3 regions of the Anabaena sp. AL09 genome follow, and region 2 is predicted to be linked to each of the others. Evidence: predicted binding sites of a transcription regulator. Region 2 holds the regulator's gene; each other region holds the start of a gene.

Region 1 (6,803 bases), on a different contig from region 2:
TTTTTGTCCTCAGACCAGAACAAGATTTAGCTATTACCCTGACTTCAAATTTGGTGATCACTCGTCAATAGAGTTAATAGCATTAGTTAAGTTGTGAATTTAATCATATAAATAAAGCGATTGTTTCCTAAATTATGGGGCAATGTCGCTTTATTTTTATTTTTATTTTTATGTAAAAACTATTTTTATTCTCTAAGAGGATGTTTGAAAAGTGGTATTCCGTAATTTTCATCACATTGAATCCAGTTCCCTCCCCTTTACAAGGGGAGGGTTAGGGTGGGGTAAAAAATATTTGATACATCAACCATAACTTTTCAAACACCCTCTAAGCATATATCCAATTAAATATAAAACTTCTATTACTTAATCAACAGACTGTAGCCAAATTATAAATGTAGTTCCTGGGATATGCGGTAATGTGATAATTGAGTGAATGGCCGGACTGAAAACCTCTATACTTCCCTGCATTTCTGCTATTAACTGTTTAGCAATACTAATTCCTAAACCAGTTCCGGGTATTTCTGTTTTTGCCTGTACACCTCGATAATGTCTTTCTCCAAGATGTTCTAGATCTTCTGGAGGAATACCAGGACCTGTATCACTAATAGCAATACCTTGTAAATTTCCTTTTTGTTGCCCACATTGGACTAAGATTTTTCCACCGGGGGGAGTATATTTCAAAGCATTATCTATAATATTACTCAACACTTCTGTTAATGCTTTTTCATTCACTTTTACTAAAGGTAAATAGTGGGAAATTTCCGTAATTAATTGTAAATTTCTTTCTTGGGAAATAGCTTGAGCCGATATTAATAAAGGTGCTAATAAATCTGCTAGACAACAATCAGTTAATTGTTCTCCTGTTCCGGGCAATAATAATGCAGGTTTAACTGGCTTTTGCACATTTTCATTAATAACAACCTTTGATTCTGGTAGAGGTAGAGGTGCTAAATCTGCTGTATTTAAATCAATAACCTGATCAAATTGTTGCAATAGTTCTTGCAAGCGATCGCTCTCCCTGACTATACTGGTTGCTACTTCCCGATTAGGATCAACCGGTCGCATTCGCTTAAATAGTAACTTACCAAAGGTGCGAATAGCAGTTAAGGGGTTACGAAGCTGATGCAAAAGATTATCTAATAAATCCCGTTGTCTCTCTTGCAAAATTTGTTCTTGCTGGAGTTGGTGTTGTAACCAAGCCCTCCGCTGGTCTATAATGCAAGCGATCGCTAAAGTTTTGGCAATGCGTTCAATTTCCCCCTCTTCCCGTTGATTCCATTCCCTATCGTCCCTCGCAGTCACCAATAAGCCCATCATTACACCCTCATAAATCAGGGGTAAAACAATTTGGTTATGACTGAGTAAGTATTCATCCTGTTCATCGTGTAAATTTTGTTTTTCTGTTGTTTCCGATTCCACCGCCGGATGAGAAGATACAGAAGTCGGTTTTAACAACATCGGTTGCTGATTTGGGAATGCTAAAACATGAGCAAGCCTTACAGAATAGCTATCCTCTGGTTCACCATATTCATTACTAGAATTTAATGCTATAGTCTCTGGATACACCATTACCGGAATTAGTCGTGCCTCACCTATAGGCTTTTCTACCAGTTCCTGTGTTAAATAAACCACCGTAAAAGATGCTCCCATTCCTTGGGTTAGCAGGGCTATTTGTTCTCGACATAGAGCAAGGAAATCAGAACTGGCAGACATTAGCATGAGTTCAGGAATCTAGGAGGAAGAAAGAAGGACGTAGGGTCTCAGGGCTTGCGCTCAGTCAGGAGTCACCGAGTCAGGAGTCACCGAGCAAGGAAGAAGAAAATTACCCAGTCCCCAGTCCCCAGTCCCCAATCAAGGCTTATAGCTATCTAGTTTAATCTGGTAATGGGGCAAGAGGTAACAAGTAATGGCTGAAAAGGCAGCGATTTTTTAATTTTTAATTCTTGATTTTTAATTGTTTTTTCCTCAGTTGTATCAAAACATTAAAAATTATTGATTTTTTGAGATAGAACTTATATAATGACGACGTATTTTGTAGCCATAACTACAGTCTATAGCTTGAAACAGGAGGACAATAGGTTGGCACGGAGACGCAAGCGGAAGAGTCGTCGGAGGCAGGAAGGACGGCGCATACTTGAGCATATTCCTCAGTACAGCATTGAAAGTGGCGAAGATAAACCTGTGACAGCAGCAAGAAAATTTATTCGAGCTGAAGGTATTTTGCCACCCGCGCTGCTACTAGTAAAACGTAATGAACATACAACAGACCGTTATTTCTGGGCGGAAAAAGGTCTGTTTGGCGCTCAATACGTAGAAGAGAATCATTTCTTGTTCCCTAGTCTTAGGACTTTAGAATCACCAACAGCACAAGAACCTGTTGCTGTTGCTGTTGCTGTTGCTGTTGCCAGTAACTAAACAACAAATGACCATCATATCTTGTAAGTGTTACTTCTGACTCTGTGAATAATTAACTGGTAATTTTGACCAGGTTATTCAAAAATTCCTTTTTTTAATTTTGTTGTTGAATTTGCCAGTAGGGTTTAAATGAATTCTCTCAAGTCATGGCATAATTAATTTCTCATCAACTAAATTTGGTTAGATGAATCAGTTTATTATCAGCTTATACACCAAGAGAATAGCGACAGAGCCAAGGTCATCCAAAAAATGAAGCATGAATTATTTATGATCTCATTAATTTGGACTACTATCAAGCTCTGTCCACTAATTTAAATTTTTCCTTATGAAATCTCAGGTATCAGGAAGACTAACAGCACAAGCAGAATTTTTCCTTCCTTCCTACTGCTGATTTACTCAAAATTTTAGTCAGAAGCCTACATTAATGTAGAGAATGCTGGTTTTTATCCCCAAAAATCAATCAAGTGTCCAGCGTCTTTAGCTGTAATGCCCTTTGTAACTCAGCAAGTTCATCTCTATGGGCAGTCACAGTAATTATACTTGAGAAGTCTTGTCCACTCAGGATATTTTCCATCTTGAGTGACACCTTCTCAACTCTTCCAGATTTTTTCCAATACAATAACCCACTTAAAGGCGAAAATAGGATTATTCCCAGAAAAAACTGCCCAAAATCGGGAAAAAGCATTGATAAAACCAACGCCAAACAACCTAAACCCACAGCAGCTAATACAGTCAAAAATACCGTTAAAAACCAGCTAGGGCTGACAAATCCCTCAAAGGTGACTTGATTTTTGGCAGAGTCTACCGCTAAAACTCGATAAGCACGAGAGCGAAAATACTCCTTTAATGAAGTCATGAATGTATTTTCGTCCTGATCCGAAGTCAAGCGCATCATTTCTGTACGGTCTTTAGTTGAAGCACGTATAAAGAAAAATAAACCAACTGATAAGAGGAAAGTTAACAGGAAAGTAGATTGCAAAACGGTAAAATCCATAACTAATTTTTAAGCCGGAAATTTTCAGTAGACTTAAACCATTATCAATTATTCTGGAAACAGGTAACAGCTAACAGACAACAAACGGAAGTTGTTTTTAACTTTTAATTTTTAATTTTTATATGTCACAAAACTCCGAAACACCATCATCTAACATCCGGGCTATCGCCCAACAATTTCGCCTAGCAGGTTGGATTAGTTTCTGGATTCAGTTGGTATTAGGTGTCATCTCTGGAATAATTGTCTTATTATTTGGCATTTTTAGTCAAAAAGCCAACAGCCCCAATAATAATCCAGGCACAGGCTTTGGTGTATTTTTAGCAATTTGTGGCATAATTCTGTTGGGCGTTGGTATTTACTTGGCTTATCGCTACACCAGAATTGGCAAGAAACTAGAATCCCCTAATGCTAGTAATCGTCCCCGCAAGGCGGAAACCTTGCAAGTATTACGTTTGGGACTATGGATAAATTTAGGCGGCATATTAGTCACCCTGTTGGGAGCGCAGGCGATTGTTGGTACATTGGTAGCTAGGTCAATATCTCCTCAAGCCGCAACTACTCAATTATTTGACCCAACTCGGATTATTAGCGGTTTGGATATGCTCATAGTCCAGGCAAATACAAATACTGTATCAGCGCATTTTGCAGGTTTATTAGCATCTTTGTGGTTAATGAATCGGATTAATAAACCATAATTGACAGTGGTTGTAGTATCCTAATCTTTGAAAACAGGTAATTCTAAAATAAATCCTGGTAAAACATTTTCTCCCGATAAACTTGTCGGTAATGATACTATTTCTACAGATTGATTTTGACGGTAAATTTCTACTTGTTGATTTTGAGGATCAATTAACCAACCTAAACGTAAACCACTATTCAGATATTCCTGCATTTTCTCTTGTAATTGACTTAAAGAATCAGTACGAGAACGCAGTTCTATGACAAAATCAGGACAAATTTTAGCAAATTTTTCTTTTTCTTGAATGGTTAAAGAATCCCAACGTTCATTAGCTATCCAAGCCACATCAGGAGAACGTTTACCACCATTAGGTAGAGTAAAAACAGTAGAAGAACTAAATACTTTTCCTAGCTTAGTTTGACGATTCCAAATCATCAAATTTCCATTTAATTCTGCTTCTCTATTACCAGTAATTAGATTAGAAGGAGGGAGAATAATTAATTCATCTTTAGCAGTTTGTTCAAATTTATAATATTCATTAATTTGACATAATTGATAAAATTGATCATCACTTAACTCTACATTTTTGATATTTAAAATAACTGATTGAGTTGTCATCATTCCTGAAAACTCCTTAACGGTTAGGTAATAAAGAAGAGTATCTGAACTAATTATCAACCATATTTGGTAATTTTACCACTGATCATAATCAAACGCAGATGAACGCAGATGAACGCAGATAAGAAATGTGATATTAGTATATGGGGTTTAGCATTGTTAAACCCCTACGATTAATCATCTCAATCAAGTATAATTGACAAAACTTAACGAAATTCACCAATGCTGGATATTAAACAAATTAGAGAAAATCCCCAATTAGTACAAGAAAAGTTGAATACTCGTAGTGGTAAATACGAGATTCAGCCTATCTTAGATTTGAGTCAACAACAACGGGAATTGGAAGTAAAACGCAATGAACTCCAAGCCCGGAGTAATGAAATTGGTAAACTGGTGGGACACAAGGTAAAATCTGGTGTTAATCCTCAAGATGCAGAAATTCTGGCTTTAAAGGATGAAGGAAACAGCCTCAAAATCACATTAAGCTCATTAGAACCCCAGGAAAAGGAGTTAAAAGCCCAAATTCACCAATTACTGTTAGCACTTCCTAACCTTCCCAGTGATTCTACCCCCATTGGTAAAAGTGAAGATGATAACCAAGAAGTGAAAATATGGGGAGATGAATATAAACCCGAAAATCCGAATATTGTACCACATTGGGAAATCGGCGAAAAGTTGGGAATTTTGAACTTTGAAAGAGCGGTAAAAATTGCCCAAACTCGGTTTGTAAGTTTGATAGGTGCGGGTGCAGGTTTAGAAAGAGCATTAATTCAGTTTATGCTTTCTAAACATATTGAAAATGGCTATATTGAAGTTAGTCCCCCGTTGTTAGTAAATACTGATTCTTTAACGGGAACTGGACAATTACCCAAGTTTGCAGAGGATAGTTTTAAATGTGCAGAAGATGATTTATGGTTAATTCCTACTGCGGAAGTTCCGGTAACTAATTTGTATCGTGGCGACATTATCAACGGGGAAGAATTACCAATTTATCATACTGCATATACGCCATGTTTTCGGCGGGAAGCGGGAAGTTATGGAAGGGATATGCGGGGTTTAATTCGGTTACATCAATTCAATAAAGTTGAGTTGGTGAAGTTAGTAAAACCGGAAAGTTCTTTTAATGAATTGGAGACTTTGCTAGTCAGTGCAGAGAGTATTTTACAGGCTTTAAAATTGCCTTATCGGGTGATTAATTTATGTACTGCTGATTTAGGTTTTTCTGCAACAAAGACCTATGATTTAGAGGTGTGGTTGCCTTCTGCTGGGAAGTATCGAGAGATTTCTAGTTGTTCTAATTGTGTTGATTTTCAAGCGAGAAGGGCGGATATTCGATTTAAGGATGCTGGTAAGAAGGGGACGCAGTTTGTGCATACTTTAAATGGTTCTGGTTTGGCTGTAGGTAGGACTATGGCGGCGATTTTGGAGAATTATCAGCAAGCTGACGGGACGATTAAAGTACCGGAGGTTTTGCAGGTTTATTTGGGTAGGGAGGTTTTGTAACTTAAATAAATTAGGAATAACAAGCAGAATAAACCTAATAGGTTTGGTATAGCTCATTGCTTATGTAAAGCCTGTACGGTTATCCCTACCTAGAAATTAGGATAAGTATACTGAGGCAATAGGTAAAATTTGAGATAACACAAGATTTAGCCTAAGTTTAGAAAATTTTAGGCTAGTTTCTGCATTTCATCTCAAAAACTGGCAGTCAACATATGGTTAACTCTCCCTCAGATTCTGCTTCTGATTCAAAAACATTTAAAGTCCTATCAATAGATGGAGGAGGGATTAAAGGGCTATATTCAGCCAGAATCCTAGAACATTTTGAGGATAGATTTAATTGTAACATCGCTGATTATTTTGACTTGATTTGTGGCACATCAACAGGAGGGTTGATTGCACTGGGTTTATCCCTAAATATACCTGTAAGTCTGATTAGCAACTTATACTACAGGCGTGGCAAACAAATTTTTCCGCAGCAAAATAGTTTTCTAAGTTTGTTAAAACAGGTTTTTCTGAGAAGCAAGTATGATAACAACGAATTGAGGAAAGCATTGCAAGAAATGTTTGGAGATAGAACACTTGCAGATGCTCGCT
Region 2 (6,803 bases):
TGAAAATTACCCGCCAATCTTGGCCACAAGGCTTTCTTGAAGGTGAAGTTAGCGCCGGTAATTTTCAGTGGCATTTCCAGTGGCATTTCCGCCGGGGAGAACTTTCTGTAAAGCCTTCCCAAGGTCGTGCTTTAATCAAAGAACCTCTAGGGCGGTTTTTAGAACAACAGGACTATCAGTTAGAACCTGGGGGGGATTATGCTTTTACAATTCGGGCTGAATTGTAAATTAGTTGTCAGTTAGTCGGTTGAGATATCGTTCAATCAGGAGAATGGCTACAATGTCATCTATTGGCCTGGGCGGTTGACGCAAACCCTTGGGTAATAGTTTGATGATGCCTTGGGGTGGATACATCTGCCAGTAGCGATCGCGTGCCTGTAAAGTGGAATAACGTTCATCAACCAAAATGATATTGGTGGGTTTACTTAATTCTTGATTAAGTTGCTGTTTCCACTTTTTAGCTGTTGTTTGATCTCCCATGACAATTAAGGACACTGGGAATCTTTGCAGTTGTGTTTCAATATTAGCGATCGCCTCATTTGCCAATACAACTTGATGATAGAATATTTGCCTATCCAATCCCATCACGGCAATCCCACATTTATCACGACCAGGATCAAATCCTAAAATTACAGGTTGTGTATTAGTCATTGGTCAGTTGTCATTGGTCATTGGTCATTGGTCATTGGTCATTGGTCATTGGTCATTGGTCATTGGTCATTGGTCATTGGTCATTGGTCATTGGTCATTGATTGGTCAGTTGTTATGGGTAAATTAATTCTTTTTCCCTATTACCTATTACCTATTACCTATTACCTATTACCTATTACCTATTACCTATTACCTCACGTACTAAAAAGAATTTGTCCATTCAAAATGGCTACTAATTTGACTCTCAACGGACCCACAGTATAAGTATTTCCTGCGGCTACGGCTTTAATTTCTACTTCCTGTTCCGTCTGCTGTAGTTGGGTAACAAAGCGCAGAAAAGTGCCTTCTATTTGGACACTTTCGACAATTCCCGCGTTCCGGGCGCGAAATTGAGAAGCGGAAATTAGTAAATCTAGGCGTTGACGCATTTGTTCAGATGTCATATTTTTTAAATCCGCTGTAGTACTAGCCAGCACTTCACCTGATGAAAATACGAGTTGATTTCTCGCTGCGTCTGCAAAGAATTCTATTTGCTTTTCACCTCTGACATAATTACCTGCGGAGAAAATTCGCACTACATATTCTCGACCATCTTTAATTTGTGCAATTAACTGCTCAACTTTATCTTTGGTAACACGGAGTATCTCTTTATTTACTGGTGTACCACCAGGTTCAGTTAACTGAATATTGGCATTGCGGTTAGCTTCCTGGAGAATTTGCATAATTGCCTGATGTGCCGCATCAGGCTTGTCCACAGTAATTAACCCTGCGGCTATTACTTGACCTTTCACTAAAGCTAGTTTACCCAAGCGGAGGTCACGGTAGGACTGATAGTATTTTTCTAGTCTGGCTACTTCCTGCTCTAAAAATTGTTGTTGTTTCTCTAATTCTTTCAAGCGAGATTCTCTAGTAATAATAACTTCTTCCCGCTGTTTAATTTCGAGATTACGATTTTGAATAAGTTTATCTAATTTAGTAATTTTGCGATCGCGTTTTTCAATCACCGTCTTTGCTTCATCAATAGCTTCTTTAGCTTGGGCGTATAATCTTTTTCGTTCCGTTTTTAACTCTTCCACCGCCGTTTGTAATGTTTGTCGCTGATTGTAAAGAGTTTGTAATTCATTTCTAGCTTGTTGATACTGAATCACAATTCCACCAAGACGACTTTGAGTTTGATTAAGTCGGGTTTGAGTTTTAGCTTGCTGGTTCAGAGTGCGATTGAGTTGGGCTTGTGTAGCCTTTTGTTTAGTATTTGCCGCCTGTAATGATTTATTAATTTTCTGTAATTCTTGTTGCGCCTGACTTTGTTCTTGTCTGGCTTGATTTAACTCACTCTCTACCTGGCTTTTTTGCGCCTCTGCGGTTTTTAGTTGTTCCCGCTTGTTCCCCAAATCTCTTTGAATATCCTCTAACTCAAATACGCCCTTTCGCAATCCGCCATCAGCCGCAAATAGGATTGCCAAAGTTGATGCAGAAATTAGACCACCTGTAAAAATAGTGACAATTACAGCAGTTTTTTTCGGACGTAAATTAAAAAGTGAGAGACGGGCTTTGCCAACTCGTGTGCCGATGCGATCGCCCACGGTGGCAATTACGCCTCCCAAAATGAGAATTGCTGCAATCAGAATGTAACCGGTGGTCATTTTTAGCTACCGTAATGCTGACTGATCCAGCCTACTATGTTTAACCATTGTCTGTGGGTAAATGGAGTTAGGCAAAAGTAGAAATTATCCAATTTTGAGATCTTCCTCCAAATTAACGGTTGAATCTCTACGGTAGTTGTTCTGCTTGGACAGATCCCAAGACCGCACTACCTCAACAATAGAACCCGTGCCAACTCCATTCCCCCATAATTTCTAAGTAAATTGCTTACTTAAAGCAACAGGTTTATGCACAGTAATCTTCTTTTTATGGATTGTAATCATTTTCTTCTCGCGTAAATCTCCCAGCAGTCTAGTGACTGTCACGCGAGTAGAGCCAATTGCTTCAGCGATCGCCTGATGGGATAACTTCAGATCAATGGTAATGCCATCAGCGCAAGGAACGCCAAAATCTCGACAAAGAATTAACAAGAAACTAATTAACCTTGAACCCATATCCCGGTGAGCAAGAGTTTCAATCATCATCTCCGTCTGAAGAATCCGCGAAGAAAGACCTCGCAGCATTAACATGGATAATTCTGGATTTTCCTTCAGTGCCTGTTCGACTTGTTCAATTGGGGCTGAAAGTAATTCTACAGTGGTAAATGCCACTGCATGATAAAATCGATCAGACTTATTCCCTGTCAGCAACGACAGCACGCCAAAAACGCTATTCTCCCTGAGCAGAGCTACCGTTATTTCTTCTCCTGCCTCATAGACTCTCGACAGTTTTACAGCACCCTTGAGAAGAAAATAAACTCGTTCGGCAGGATCTCCCGGAAAGAAGATCGTCTTATTCCGTTCAAATGTTTCCACAACTGGAGGAAAAGCCCCCGTTGCCATTTGACGAAAAACATTTGCTAGGGCTTTATCTTGTGTCACTATCATTTTCTCCCTTCCCCTACCCAATGCCAGAAAAACAAAAACTAATTACCTAAGAATACACCTGAAAAATCAATAGATCATCATTAAATTTTCTGTTTTTTCCTATACTCAAACGCGGAATTCCTAGTTTTTCGTTTATAATGATACATAATTGTTGTTCCGGTTAGCTAGTAATTATTGATAAGTAGTTTCACTAATTATAGTCTATAGGTTTTGCCTCTAAAAATTGCCAATTTCTTGAGAATTTTTGTGAACATGGTCATGGTTTTTTGGGGGCTTACTGCTTATGCTTGGAGTATTTTGGAAAATCTCTAGCCCAACACAGTCAAACTAGACTCAGATTCTAGTATGCTCCTAATGATGAATTACATTAGCAATGTTTATGCTGAATCTATCTGGAAAAAATGCCCTAGTTACAGGTATTGCCAACAACCGTTCTATCGCTTGGGGAATTGCCCAACAACTGCACAAAGCCGGGGCTAATTTGGGCATTACCTACTTGCCAGATGACAAGGGTAAAATGGAAAAAAAAGTTTCTGAATTGGTAGAACCGCTCAGTCCTAGCCTATTTTTGCCCTGCAATGTTGAAAATGACGAGCAAATTCAATCTACTTTTGAAACCATCCGGCAAGAATGGGGGAAAATAGATATTTTAGTGCATTGTTTAGCCTTTGCAAAAAAAGAAGATTTGACTGGAGGTTTTAGTCAAACTTCTCGTTCTGGTTTCAATACAGCTTTGGAAGTTAGCACTTATTCACTTGTACAGTTAAGCGGTGCAGCCAAACCTTTGATGACTCAAGGCGGAAGTATTATTACTCTTACATATTTAGGAGCAGTTAGAGCAATTCCTAACTATAATGTCATGGGTGTGGCTAAAGCTGGTTTAGAAGCCAGTGTTCGTTACTTGGCCGCAGAACTCGGTCCTGAAAATATTCGCGTCAATGGCATTTCTGCAGGTCCCATTCGCACCTTAGCATCTTCAGCCGTGGGTGGTATTCTAGATATGATTCATCATGTTGAAAAAGTCGCCCCTCTCCGTCGCACCGTTACTCAATTAGAAGTAGGTAATACTGCGGCTTTCTTGTGCAGTGATTTAGCCAGCGGTATTACTGGACAAATCCTGTATGTAGATGCAGGTTATGAAATTATGGGAATGTAGGGAATGTAGGGAATGTGGGGGATGTGGGGGATGTGGGGGATGTGGGGGATGTGGGGGATGTGGGGGATGTGGGGGATGTGGGGGATGTAGGGAGAAAGAATTTTTCCAATGACAACTGACAACTGACAACTGACAACTGACAACTAACAACTGTACGGGCGAAGCATTTGGAGAACTATTTTTGGCAATGACCGACAATTTATCTTCCAAATGCTTCGCCCCTACTAACAACTGACAACTGTACGGGCGAAGCATTTGGAGAACTATTTTTGGCAATGACCGATAATTAATTTATCTTCCAAATGCTTCGCCCCTACTGACAACTGACAACTGACAACTAACAACTGACAAATGACTAACAAACAAACTTCTCGGATAGCTTCAGTTCACCGCACTACTGGGGAAACAGATATTTATGTTACTATCAATCTTGATGGTACAGGGATATGTAAAGTTTCTACAGGTATTCCTTTTTTAGATCATATGCTCCATCAAATTGCTTCCCATGGGCTTTTTGATTTGGATATTCAAGCTCAAGGTGATTGGGAAATTGATGATCACCACACTAACGAAGATGTGGGAATTACTTTAGGACAGGCTTTATTTCAAGCTTTGGGGAATAAAAAGGGAATTGTCCGCTTTGGGAATTTTCTTGCACCTCTAGATGAAGCTTTGGTACAAGTTGCTTTAGACTTTTCTGGTAGACCGCATCTTAGTTATGGTTTAGAAATTCCTACTCAACGGGTGGGAACTTATGATACCCAGCTAGTGCGGGAGTTTTTTGTGGCGTTGGTGAATCATAGCCAAATGACGTTACATATTCGCCAATTGGATGGAATTAATTCCCATCATATTATTGAAGCTACATTCAAAGCCTTTGCTAGAGCAATACGAATGGCGGTGGAAATTGATTCCCGGCGAGCAGAAACAATTCCTAGTTCCAAAGGTGTGTTTTGACACTCCCCGGTCTAAAGACACAGGGATTCTTGGTTCAACGAGACCACTTAAACTAGACTCCTTGCGTTATCCAGCCCAGAGGTGGGACTCTCCTCAAGCGTTAACTTTCGGTCTGCCCGACCGTAGTTGCATTGCTGCAAGTCCTGTTTAACTAGAAACGATTTGTTTCAAAATTCTGATTCGTCTAGCTCCTATAAATCTTTTACCTACTGCGAGGAGGAAACTAGAACAATGCAATAGAACCGCATAGATTTAATTGTCAAGGTACAGATTACCATTAGGCAGTTAGGTTTTTAGACAGGTTGATTACCTTTCCTGTTGATTGAGATTATAACATCAAATATAATCAATTTTTGACATACTCACCGACCTGAAGGTGCGGGGAAACACTTGACACTTCGCCAGAACACGCCACAAGTGGTCTTATCGTCCCTCCATGTCCGTTTAAAGTCTCCCAATGCCCTATGGCGACTATGACCAAATTTTAACATAAAGTTTCGGTCACTGGGGGATAAATCCCCAGAAGGCTTTCATTCCCGGCTTAAAAGACATCAACACCTAAAAAATTTTGGGATTTTTAGGTGTCAATTATGGGGTTTTCACCCTGTTTTCTTATAAAAATCCTCAGCATCGGTTAATCTGTAGTTAGCTCTAAATAGTCAGTAGTTGGTAGTTTCATCCCCATGAATTCTGTTGTAGACAACCCCGATTATCAAGAAAATCCCTCAGATCAACAACCCGTACCCGTAGTCCAGACTTTTGGATTGCGAAAGGTCTATCGCACGGGATTTTGGCTCAATCAAAAAGTTGTATCGCTCAAAAACTGTTCTTTACAAGTGTACCCAGGAGAAACCTTTGGTTTGTTGGGTCCCAATGGTGCGGGTAAAACCACGCTGTTAAAATTGTTGCTGGGAATTATTCGCCCTACATCTGGACGGGGCTTATTGTTAGGTAAACCCATAGGCGATCGCTCTGTCAAGCAGCATATTGGCTACCTCCCAGAAAATTCCTATTTATATGAATATCTGAGCGGTTGGGAATTTTTGCAGTTGACAGCGGGTTTATTTCAAATTCCCCAAAAGTTACAACGTCAACGCATTCCCCAATTGTTGGAATTAGTGGGGTTATCTCAAGCTGATGCTCGCAAAAAGCAAATGCGGCGTTATTCTAAAGGGATGCTTCAGCGTGTGGGAATGGCACAAGCTTTAATTAATAATCCAGATTTGGTGTTTTTGGATGAACCCATGTCTGGACTTGATCCTCTGGGACGTTACCAAATGCGAGAAATTATTCTTTCGCTGAAAGCATCTGGTAAAACCATATTTTTTAATAGTCATGTGTTGAGTGAAGTTGAACAAATTTGCGATCGCGTGGCTATTCTTGCTCAAGGAGAATTAATCTGTTGCGGTTCTCTCAATGAACTTTTAGGCAACCAAAACACATATCATGTTAAAGGTCAAGGTGGAGATGGGGAAATCTTGAAAAAATGGATAGGTAATTTAGAATTTCGG
Region 3 (6,707 bases), on a different contig from region 2:
GATCAATATCCCATCACTTTGGTAAATTCTGTCAACCCCTACCGGTTAGAAGGGCAAAAAACTGGAGCTTTTGAAGTTGTTGATGCCTTGGGTGATGCCCCCGATTGGTTATGTATTCCCGTGGGAAATGCGGGCAATATTACAGCATATTGGATGGGTTTTTGTCAATACCATCAAGATGGTAAATGCGATCGCTTGCCGAAAATGATGGGTTTCCAAGCCGCTGGGGCTGCACCCTTAGTAAATGGTCAACCAGTGGCACATCCGGAAACCATAGCCACAGCCATTAGAATTGGTAATCCCGCCAGTTGGGATAAAGCCATAGCCGCTCAAACAGCCAGCCAAGGCAGTTTTCGTTCTGTCACTGACGAGGAAATTCTCGACGCTTACCGACTATTAGCATCATCGGAAGGGATTTTCTGTGAACCTGCCAGCGCGGCTTCTGTCGCCGGTTTGTTACAGGTAAAAGACGAAGTTCCCACCGGGGCAACGGTAGTCTGTGTCCTCACTGGTAATGGTTTAAAAGACCCAGATACAGCCATTAAACACAGTCACGCCCAATTTAAACAGGGTATTCCGGCGGACATTAAAGCCGTTGCGAAAGCAATAGGATTTGATTAACACTCTCAGTGGCTTCAAGCCATAGATTCTCTAGGACTTGCCGTCTAGAGGGGGGAATAAAGACGGCATTTTCAACCCCGGTTCTGAAGGTTTTGTTGGCTCTGAAGGATTAGTGCTATTTGCAGATGTGCTGGTAATAATTTGGCGGACTTGGCTTTCAGTTAGCTTAGGGTTAGCACTGAGCATGAGAGCGACAACACCAGCAATGTGAGGGGCTGCCATAGAAGTGCCATTGTAGTTGGCATATTGATTATTGGGTATTGTGGAGTAAATATTAACTCCTGGGGCAGTGACATAGGTGATTTCTTGAGAACCAGAACGGTTGGAAAAGTCCGCAAGCTTATTATTTTGATCCACTGCACCTACAGCAATTCCTGAATTATAGGCGTAGCGGGCGGGATAGGATGGCATTGAGTCACCATTATTACCGGCTGCCATAACAACGATGACGTTTTTGCTGCTGGCATATTCAATGGCTGACTTGAGAGTATTGTTAGAGGAATTACCTCCTAGACTGAGATTAATGACATTTGCGCCATTATCAACTGCGTAATAAATGCCTTTGGCGATATTTGAGTAAGAACCTGAGCCGTTGGCATCTAGGACTTTGACTGGCATAATTTTGGAGTTATAGGCAATGCCGGTGACTCCAATGCCGTTATTTTCTCCGGCTATAGTTCCAGAAACATGAGTCCCATGACCATTGTTGTCTAGGACATTGTTATTGCTACTATCAAAATTCCAGCCTTGAGCATCGTCAATATAGCCGTTACTATCATCATCTATCCCATTACCAGCTATTTCTTTGTTATTACTCCAAATATTATTTTTTAAGTCTTGATGGTTGTAGTCTACGCCTGTATCTAGTACGGCAACAATAGTTCCTTGTCCTGTATATCCATTATTCCAGGCTGTGGGAGCTTTGATCAGATCCGCTCCCCAATTATTCCCACCCACATTAGGAACGTCTGCATAGGGACTAACACCTGCGGCTTTACTGACTGCTAATCCAGCATTCACCAAGCCATAGCCATTTGTTGAGTTATAACTACTATTAGTAGCAACAGATGCGGTTGCTGCTAAATTATCTTGGGAAGAAGAACTATGACTACCCCAAATTATCTTATTATCAGTGGGATCTTGAAAGGCATTGGTTTGGGAAATGGCAGTATAATTGATTTTTTTTTGAGATGAAAAGTCCGCAGAAACATCAAGTGACATAAGTATTTAAGCCCCAAAAATAGTTATATTTTCTCTGACAAAGTAATTTTGTCAATATTTGCAAATTCAATAATTTGAAATTATCAGTTATTCCGCTTTGTTAATTATTACTATGAGTTGGTAATGCAAAAAGATATTTTAATTACGAATAAATTAATATTTAATGAATGATGCTAACAAGAAAAATAAATTAATATTTGATGACATAACCAGTAAAAATATGATTTCATGACAAAATCAGGATTTTTTCATATTCCTGATAGAGATATACTATACTAGTATGCACTTGAATGAGATCCACTCAAATGTACTAAGCGACAAGTAATAATAAATGATATCACCTATTACTTATCCACCATTGTTGGTTTTGAACAAGAGTATGAAATTGCCAATTTGGATCAGTTTGGGGATAATCTAAACGGTAATGTCCACCCCGGCTTTCCGTTCTAAAAACAGCACTTTTCAGAATTAATTCCGCCACATCTAATAAATTACGAGTTTCTGCCCAAAGCCGTAATTCCTTTTCAATTTGTGGTTGTTGAAAATTAACTGATTGTGTTGGTTTTAAACTCAATAATAATTGACTTAAAGATAAAGCCGCAAAGTCTTCTTGCCAAGATGCAACTTGAGAAATAGCATTTTCTAAACTGGATTTTTCTCGACAAATACCTGCACTTTGCCAAACTACACGGGGTAAATTTTGGCGAATTTCTGCTAATTGTCTTTGTTGATTTTCCCACTCAATTAGAGATGGGTTAACTTCCAAATTCTCAGTTTCAATAATGTTAGCAGATTCCTGTTTTCCCAGTTGCAATTTTCCATAGTCAACATTAGCCATTTGCGCCCCAAAGACAATACATTCCAACAACGAATTACTGGCTAAACGATTAGCACCATGTACCCCCGTACTGGCAGTTTCTCCAATGGCATATAAACCGGGAATATTCGTGGCATTCATGACATCTGTGAGAATACCACCCATCCAATAATGGGCAGCAGGTGACACAGGAATGGGTTGAGTAAAGACATCAATCCCCCAATGACGACAAACAGCGATGATATTCGGGAAACGGTGGCGAATTTTGTCAGCGGGAATGGGGCGCATATCTAACCAGACATTCGCTGTAGCCGGGTCAGCAGCCGTTTTTTGTAAATGACTGAAAATAGCTCGACTAACCACATCTCGCGGTGCTAGTTCCCCTGCTGGGTGGTAATCAAAGGCAAAACGTCGCCCAGTATCATCCACAAGATGCGCCCCTTCTCCACGCACAGCTTCACTAATCAGGAAACGTCCTGGTTTACTTAGGGCTGTGGGATGAAACTGGACAAATTCTAAATCCCGCAGAATTGCACCTGTCCGCCAAGCGATGGCTACACCATCACCTGTACTTACCTCTGGGTTAGTGGTTTGGGCAAATACTTGACCACCGCCCCCAGTAGCTAAAATCACAGCCCTGGCTCTAATCCAGGTAATTTTACCTTGATAAAATAGGCTAGTTCCCAAACATTGACCGGTTTGCGGTTCTATCCATAAACTCAAAGCCAAAGCTTGCTGAATTACTTGAATATTTTGACGACGCAGGACTTGATCTGTAAGGGTGGTGGTAACTTCCCTGCCGGTGGTATCGGCGGCATGAAGCACACGAGGACGAGAATGGGCTGCTTCGAGGGTTAAAGCCAAGTTACTGTCATGACGATCAAACGCTACGCCTAAGTTAACCAGGGATTGAATACAACTGGGGGCTTGTTCGGCGAGGAATTTGACAGCGGCGATGTCGCATAAACCAGCACCTGCTTTTAATGTGTCTTCAATATGCAGTTGTGGCGAATCTTCTGGGGCTACGGCTGCGGCTATGCCACCTTGCGCCCAATCACTGGCGGATAGGGAAACTGTTTCTTTAGTAATTAAGCCGACTCGTAAGGATGTGGGTAGACATAGGGCTGTATATAGTCCTGCTGCACCGGCACCGACTACTAAAACATCAAATTGGTTAGGAATATTTATATCAGGCAAGGGATAACTATGATTTTTGTGATTTGGATGATTTTTGGGATTTACAGCCCAAAATTTAAGATCTCAACTTAGGGTATGGGTAATTGGGAATATGTTTTCAATTCCCAATTCCCAATCCTTAGTTATCTGTAGATACCGTTATTAATACGGTCGTCCCCTTCATTGAAGTTAGGCTCTAATTCTGTAACTGTAAAGTTTGCTAAGTTAGCTTGCAAACGTTCTTTTTGGCTATCGGTCAATCCTGGCAGATTTAATACATCTTCTACTTTTTCGTAGGGAGCATTAGCGACAATCTTCTTAGCCAAGGTGGGATAAAGTCCAGGAAAATCTTGGAAAGCCCGCATATTGGTATTGTTCAAATCAATTTTCTTGCCAAACTCTGTTGCCAACTTCTGATCTGCTTTGTTTTGGCGGGCAATTGCTAAAACGGGGACTTGATTTCCCACAAAGCTGTTGAAGCCAGTACCTTGGGCTGTTTGGGTAGTTCCCAACATTCCCCAACAACCTAGCAACAATGTAAATACACTGAATAAACGCACCAATGCTTTCACGATTTTTACCTCTTTTTTTCAAGGAATAATAAAATTTTGCAGCCAAAAGCTATGAACTTTAGGGCATAAGCCGGAAGTTTAAGGGTGTTAGAGCAGTTTATTTTCTAACTTGATCCTGGTTTCTTCATGGTTTAGCTTCATGGTTTCAGCTTGAGAGTTTGCACAACAGTCATCAAAAACTAATATACAGCGGATCAATATCCATAATATTTACGACTATTTGGTTTGATTTGACTTTTGCCAAAAATCTGACCTGATATCACCTTTGCGCCCATTTTTCGGTGTTTACCTAAATTCATGGGAATTTCACGCCAGAACTGCTGCTAATAAGAAGAGACTGTCTACTAGGATTGTACTCAAAACTGCGCCGCCAAAGGCATACCAATGACATTGCTTATTCAGTAAAGAAGCTGTTCCTACAGTCATCAGAATGAGAGCAAGAATGATTGCCCAGGCTTGTCCCCAGGGTGTTTGGACTTGTGTTAGGGCATTCTGTAAGATTTGTGAAGCACCAGATGGATCTGTTCTCATAATTTGTCGCCAATAAGGCATCAAATCCACTAAATAAAAATAAATATCGGTTAAAACCGTTCCTAGTAAAGAACCGAGGTAAAACCAATTGCCGACTTTACCCCAATTTTTCGCTAAACACCACACAGCAAAGGGTAATCCTAGTGCTTCTATAGGTATATGCCAGATTGGTTCATATCTTAACCAACCCCAATAAATTGCGCCTGTTAACCAAGTCCAGCTAAATCCAAAAAGTAAATCTCCCCACAGATAGGTTTGGGGACGTGACATTAATCTAATACTGATCCACACCCAAAAGCCTGTCATTAATACGCTAAGAGTAGGAAATGAGCGCACTAATGGTGCTTCCATGAACACTGGTACTGATACTAAAAATCCTGATGCTAAAAATATTAACCAACTTTGTCGGGAAGAGATAAAGTTTGGTAAAGAAGGATTTTTAAGGCTGTCATCAATATCTAACGTCGGGTTAGTAGCTGGATAGCAAGGAAATGTATGATTAATCAAAGTTTTTAATATTTGTTACTAAACTTTACTTATCTAGAGTATCATAACTGAAAATCCCCCCTAGGGGCATCTTGATTATACATAAATAACAACAAGATCCCCGACTTCTTAGAGAAGTCGGGGATCTGACTTTTGCAATACTATTGATAAATCACCAGATTAATCAAAGAAGTTGGGAGTCTTGTGATTAAACTATAAGTTATTTGTATGGGATTTTTGAAAAAAGGACTTTCTCAACTAATGGGAGTCTATTCTCATTATTATTGAGAATTTTATCAATATTTTAACGAGTTTTGGTGATTTCAGCTAGGGGGCTTGACAGAGTTTCGAGTTTTAGGTATGCTTATGATATGAGTGGAAAAGTGTGCGCTCATATATATAAATCGAGAAACAAAATATTATAGAGTTGTAAAATTTCAAAATCGAAATTTCATAAACGTTTCAAAATCACGATCATTATGAATTAGGGTTAGCTGGTTTTCTATTGCTATTTGGGCAATACAACAATCTATACTAATTCTAACAGTTAACCCTTGTCTTTGTAAATCATAATAAATTCGTGCAGCGAAAACCCAAGTATTATCAGTTGCTTCAAGATAGTCTTGTTCTTGCAGGTAGGTTTGCAATAATATCCACTCCCTTTCATCTCGACAACCTTGTAATAATTCCATTTGGGTAAATCGAGTCAGAAAGACATTTTCATCTTTTATAAGTGTCTGGAGATTTTGACGTGCAACTCCTGTTTTATCGCGTAAAACATTTATCCAAACGGAAGTATCAATCAGAAACTTTCACCAAAATATACCTGTCTCAAAATGTATAAAATCATGGTTTAATTGGATGTGAGATTTGCTATTATTAAAAATAAGGTTTAAGATAATTAACAGAATTAGGTAAAGATCAATGATTTCAGAACAAGAATTATTAACAAAGTGGCGATCATTACCCCAGGATAAACAACAGGAAGTCTTAAAATTTGTAGAATTTATGCAATTGAAAACCACTGCAAAAAAACCGCCTTTGGGGGAACGTTTGCGAGAAATTCGCTCTAAAATTGTTGCATCTGGTAAACCTTTATTAAATGCAGATGAAATAGAAAAAGAATTAGCTGATCGTAGGGGTGGAATCCAAGGTAAACAAGAATGATTATAACTACTACTGAGAAAAAAACAAAGCCTATGCACAAAGTAATTGGTATTAAAGTAATTTCTATTTTTGATTAAGATGTTTATTGTCTGAATCAGATATTTTTATTATGTTGG

What was found. The regulator NtcA, encoded in region 2, controls nitrogen genes in cyanobacteria. The targets are predictions, from matches to a motif close to TNTGTANNNNNNNNTACANA.
Region 1: a site for NtcA is predicted at 2,032-2,051, ahead of AN490_RS20680 (DUF3155 domain-containing protein). Genes of this name have one in related genera too.
Region 3: a site for NtcA is predicted at 5,448-5,467, ahead of AN490_RS14040 (DUF3120 domain-containing protein). Genes of this name have one in related genera too.

Annotation. Positions count from the first base shown of each region.
Region 1 is NZ_LJOQ01000100.1:89,300-96,102, reverse strand. Features, by position in the region: gene AN490_RS20690 (conjugal transfer protein TrbI) at 1-71, shown strand, start outside; gene AN490_RS20685 (HAMP domain-containing sensor histidine kinase) at 364-1,719, opposite strand; gene AN490_RS20680 (DUF3155 domain-containing protein) at 2,080-2,415, shown strand; gene AN490_RS20675 (cofactor assembly of complex C subunit B) at 2,876-3,409, opposite strand; gene AN490_RS20670 (DUF3611 family protein) at 3,532-4,104, shown strand; gene AN490_RS20665 (Uma2 family endonuclease) at 4,125-4,709, opposite strand; gene serS (serine--tRNA ligase) at 4,929-6,209, shown strand; gene AN490_RS20655 (CBASS cGAMP-activated phospholipase) at 6,422-6,803, shown strand, end outside.
Region 2 is NZ_LJOQ01000071.1:29,366-36,168, forward strand. Features, by position in the region: gene AN490_RS13695 (DUF3146 family protein) at 1-227, shown strand, start outside; gene AN490_RS13700 (pre-16S rRNA-processing nuclease YqgF) at 229-651, opposite strand; gene AN490_RS13705 (DUF3084 domain-containing protein) at 846-2,294, opposite strand; gene ntcA (global nitrogen regulator NtcA) at 2,508-3,179, opposite strand; gene fabI (enoyl-ACP reductase FabI) at 3,559-4,335, shown strand; gene AN490_RS13720 (hypothetical protein) at 4,270-4,590, opposite strand; gene hisB (imidazoleglycerol-phosphate dehydratase HisB) at 4,687-5,292, shown strand; gene AN490_RS13730 (ABC transporter ATP-binding protein) at 5,976-6,803, shown strand, end outside.
Region 3 is NZ_LJOQ01000074.1:34,323-41,029, forward strand. Features, by position in the region: gene thrC (threonine synthase) at 1-621, shown strand, start outside; partial or broken gene AN490_RS14025 (S8 family peptidase) at 709-1,842, opposite strand; gene nadB (L-aspartate oxidase) at 2,180-3,856, opposite strand; gene psbU (photosystem II complex extrinsic protein PsbU) at 3,979-4,407, opposite strand; gene AN490_RS14040 (DUF3120 domain-containing protein) at 4,714-5,445, opposite strand; gene AN490_RS14045 (PIN domain-containing protein) at 5,862-6,230, opposite strand; gene AN490_RS14050 (hypothetical protein) at 6,349-6,591, shown strand.